Regions from separate parts of the Pseudoalteromonas sp. APC 3893 genome, predicted to be linked through region 1. Evidence: predicted binding sites of a transcription regulator. Region 1 holds the regulator's gene; the other holds the start of a gene.
What was found. The regulator FliA, encoded in region 1, starts transcription of late flagellar genes. The targets are predictions, from matches to a motif close to CTAAAGNTNNNNNNNNNNNNGCCGATA.
Positions count from the first base shown of each region.

Region 1 (2,409 bases):
GTGTTACAGGAAACGGTACGACACTTTAAGAAAGTACAATTAAGTGGCTGTATTTTCACCAAATTGGATGAGTCGCTAAGTTTAGGTGAGATTATTAGCGTAGCGATTCAAAATCGCCTTCCAATAGGGTATCTTACTAACGGCCAGCGTGTTCCTGAGGACATTCGTGTCGCTAATTCAGAAAAATTAGTAAAAAAAGCTGAACAATTGTATTTAAAAAGAACAAAAGCACAACATTCACGACGTCAAGCAGTGGCGTCAAGCACAGTAGGGATGTATGATTAACACAGTATTAGATCAAGCAAGTGGCCTGCGAAAAATGAGTCAAAACAATAATAACGGTGTAAAAGTTATCGCTGTTACCGGTGGTAAAGGCGGAGTTGGTAAAACCAACGTGTCATTAAACACTGCAATCGCGCTTGGCCAGCTAGGCAATAGAGTTTTAGTACTGGATGCCGATTTAGGTTTAGCAAATTGTGATGTGATGCTAGGTTTACGTGTTGAGCGTAACTTATCCCATGTTTTATCGGGTGAATGCGAGTTAGATGAAATTTTAGTCGAAGGCCCCGCAGGGATAAAAATAGTTCCCGCAACGTCCGGCTCACAAAGCATGGTGGAATTATCGCCATCTGAGCATGCTGGTCTTATCCGTGCTTTTAGCGAGTTAAACACTGAATTTGATATTTTAATTGTTGATACCGCTGCTGGTATTTCTGATATGGTGTTGAGTTTTTCCCGTGCAGCACAAGATGTTATGGTTGTTGTATGCGACGAACCCACCTCAATCACCGATGCTTATGCCCTCATAAAGGTCCTTAGTCGTGAGCATGGTGTTTATAAATTTAAAATAGTTGCTAATATGGTGCGTAGCATGCGTGAAGGCCATGAACTATTTGCTAAATTATCTAAAGTAACTGACCGATTTTTAGATGTCTCTATGGAGTTGGTTGCTACCGTTCCTTACGATGAAAACATGCGTAAATCTACCCGCCGCCAAAAAGTAATTGTTGAATTATTTCCAAATTCTCCAGCGGCAGTTGCTTTTAAAACTTTGGCGACAAAAGCAGTTAAATGGCCAATACCTAATCAACCATCAGGCCATTTAGAGTTTTTCATAGAAAAATTAGTAAACGGCTAACTATGACAGCATCGGTGAGCAAAGCGATGGGCTATCAATCCACAGCAAATTTAAATGCAATAGTTGAAAAGCACGCGTCGCTGGTGAAGAAAGTGGCGTGTCATCTAATTGCACGTTTCCCACCGAGTGTACAGCTAGATGATTTAATTCAATCAGGCATGATAGGTTTAATTGAAGCGTCGAAAAACTTTGATGCTGCAAAAGGTGCCAGTTTTGAGACCTTTGCAGGTATTCGCATTCGTGGTGCAATGCTTGATGAAATGCGCCGTGGTGATTGGGCCCCTCGTTCAGTACATCGCAATAGCCGTATGGTTGCAGAAGCAATTACAGAACTAGAAAGTAAATATAATCGTGAGCCTAAAGATAGTGAAGTTGCTGAAAAACTTGATATTACGCTAGATGAGTACCATCATATTCTAAGTGATGTAAACTCAAGCAAAGTTCTGGGTATCGAAGACTTAGGGGTTGATGAAGATGTTATAACCCCAGTTGGGCAAGACTTAGCACTGGACAAGCCCTTTAATAACGTTAAGAATGAACGTTTTAATGAATCCTTGTTAGCAGCAATTAAGTCGCTACCAGAGCGTGACGGCCTTGTTCTTTCGCTCTATTACAACGATGAAATGAATTTAAAAGAAATTGGGCACATACTCGATGTTAGCGAGTCGCGTGTGAGCCAGATACATGGTCAGGCGATGATTAAGCTAAAAGCAAAAATCAATGACTGGATAAATTAGAAGTAAGTAAATATAGGTTCAGACCTCACCGGAGGATGTTTTGGATAAAAACATGAAAATTCTTGTTGTTGATGATTTTTCGACGATGAGACGTATTATCAAAAATCTGTTAAGAGATTTAGGTTTTACTAATGTGCAAGAAGCTGATGATGGTTCAACAGCTTTACCAATGCTACAAAATCAAGAATTTGATTTCGTAGTGACTGATTGGAATATGCCAGGTATGCAAGGTATTGATTTATTACGTGCAATCAGAGCTGATGACACGCTTAAACATATCCCTGTGCTGATGGTAACGGCAGAAGCTAAAAAAGAACAAATTGTTGCTGCTGCTCAAGCCGGCGTTAATGGCTACATCGTAAAACCTTTTACTGCTGCAACACTTAAAACCAAATTGGAAAAAGTGTTTGAGCGCCTAGGCTAATTAATAGGAGAGGCTTATGTCAGCACCTGCTGCGCCTCAGATCACTTTAGAACAAGCCCGTCAGCTTGTTGTTCACCTTGAAAACGGTGAGCAAGACAAAGCTGATCAGC
Region 1 is NZ_JASDCD010000003.1:228,026-230,434, reverse strand. It holds gene flhF (flagellar biosynthesis protein FlhF) at 1-285, shown strand, start outside; gene QMA12_RS07095 (MinD/ParA family protein) at 278-1,138, shown strand; gene QMA12_RS07090 (RNA polymerase sigma factor FliA) at 1,165-1,875, shown strand; gene cheY (chemotaxis response regulator CheY) at 1,916-2,299, shown strand; gene QMA12_RS07080 (protein phosphatase CheZ) at 2,316-2,409, shown strand, end outside.

Region 2 (2,409 bases), on a different contig from region 1:
TTGCTTGATCCGTAGCTGCTATATCCAACGCTTGTCCGCCTACCATACCTTCAATACCTGAAGCTTTACTTAATGCGGCAATCATTTTTACTTGTTGGTTCGCAGGTATTTTGAATTCATGATTCGCGATTAAATCAAACGCTAATGTTTGTAAGGCATCACCAGCTAAAATAGCATGTGCTTCACCATAAACTATATGGCAAGTAGGTCTACCTCGGCGAAGTTCATCATCATCCATTGCGGGTAAGTCATCATGAACCAATGAGTAACTATGAATGCACTCAATTGCAGCCGCAAGGATGTCTAAATCTTGTTTGTTTGCACCAAGCATTTCTCCTGTGGCATAAACAAGAAAAGGACGTATACGTTTACCACCATTTAAAATACCATAGTGAGTGGCTTCTTTAATGCTATCTTCTGTATCAAGAGGCTGCGAAAAATATTGATTTAGTGTTGCTTCAACATCTTGTCGAGCAGATTTTATCTGTTGTTTTATTAGCACCGACTATTCCATATTATTATTAAAATTGCTTAACGCTGACTGTGGGTCATTACCCATTAAAATAGCCACTTTTTGTTCTGCTTGTTGGAGCTTATTAGACGATGCATTTGCTAATGCTATTCCGCGTTCAAACTGTTTTAATGATTGTTCAAGCGATAAATCACCTTGCTCCATGTCTGTGACGATTACGGTTAATTCTTCAAGTGCTTGCTCGAAGCTCAAGTTTTCAGGTTTTTTAGTCGCCATAGTGGATTTTACTTAGATGAGATAAATGTGAGGCCAATTTTAGGGGGAATGCTAAACTAGGTCAAAGACTGATGCATTTTTTTTATGTATTTTCGTTTTATGGCGACATTTTAATTAGCTGAACCTAGGGTTAACCCTTGCGGGTTGGGGCAGTTTGATTAGAATGACACTATAATAGGCAGTAAACTTAAATCATTTATTTAACTAAATGATTTAAGTAATTCAATGTTTTGCCGATAAGCAGTTAATAATAAAAGTTTGTTACCTTAAGTAGCAAAATAGCAATTCCTCTGGAGGGGTAAGTGGATTTAGCAACCATTATAGGTATTCTCGGAGCAATTGGCTTAATCGTGATGTCGATGGTGCAAAGTAGTAACGGTGAAGTTGCTATGTTTTATAATACGCCATCAGTTGTCATTGTATTTGGTGGCTCGATTTTTATCGTATTGTCAAACTACACAATGGGTCAATTTTTAGGTATTGGTAAAGTGTGCGCTAAAGCGTTCATGTTTAAAATTGAATCCCCAGAAGAGTTGATTGAAAAAGCGGTAGAGCTGGCAGATTCAGCGCGCAAAGGCGGTTTTTTAGCCCTAGAAGAAGCTGAAATACCCAATGCATTTATGCGCAAAGGGGTTGATATGCTAGTTGATGGACATGATGCCGATGTAGTACGTGCGACTTTACAAAAAGATATTTCGCTTACTACCACACGTCATGAATCCGGCGCGGGCTTATTTAAAGCACTGGCAGATATTGCTCCCGCAATGGGTATGATTGGTACATTAATCGGTTTGGTGGCTATGCTTTCAAACATGGATGATCCTAAAGCGATAGGTCCTGCAATGGCTGTTGCATTATTAACGACTTTATACGGCGCCTTTTTAGCTAATGTTATCGCCATTCCTATCCAAGTTAAATTAGAGCTGCGTAAAGAAGAAGAAGCAATGAATCAGCGACTTATTCTAGATGCCGTACTGGGAATTCAAGATGGTCAAAATCCAAAAGTAATAGAAGGTATTTTGAAAAACTACCTTGCTGAGTCTAAACGCAATGTGGATACCGAGGAGTAAGCATGTCTGAGCAAGAGTGTAAATGTCCACCTCCAGGTTTACCTGCTTGGATGGGCACATTTGCTGATTTGATGTCATTATTAATGTGTTTCTTTGTACTCTTGCTCGCATTTTCAGAAATGGATGTGCTTAAGTTCAAACAAATAGCTGGCTCGATGAAGTTTGCTTTTGGTGTGCAAAACAAAATAGAAGTTAAAGATATTCCTAAAGGAACCTCCGTGATAGCAATGGAATTTACCCCAGGTAAACCAGAGCCTACACCAATTGAGACCATTCAACAGCAAACTGTTGAAATGACACAGCAAATGCTTGAGTTTCAAGCTGGGGATGAAAGTTCAGCGGGTGGTCGTCAAGAGCAGCGTGGTAATAAACGTGGTGGTGAGTCACAAAGTACCGCTCAACAGCAAGCATTAGATCAAGCCTCAGCTTCTGCAGATCAAGAGCAAGTCAACGAACTGGTTAAAAAGATAGCTCAGCAATTAGAACAACAAATCATGGATGGCGCAATTGAACTTGAATCGCTAGGTCAGCAAATCATTATCCGTATTCGTGAAAATGGCTCATTCCCATCAGGGAGTGCTTTTTTACAGC
Region 2 is NZ_JASDCD010000007.1:178,944-181,352, forward strand. It holds gene ispA ((2E,6E)-farnesyl diphosphate synthase) at 1-502, opposite strand, end outside; gene QMA12_RS11205 (exodeoxyribonuclease VII small subunit) at 506-748, opposite strand; gene pomA (flagellar motor protein PomA) at 1,051-1,818, shown strand; gene QMA12_RS11215 (flagellar motor protein MotB) at 1,821-2,409, shown strand, end outside.
Region 2: pomA (flagellar motor protein PomA) is a predicted target of FliA. The motif match lies at 961-987, and genes of this name have one in related genera.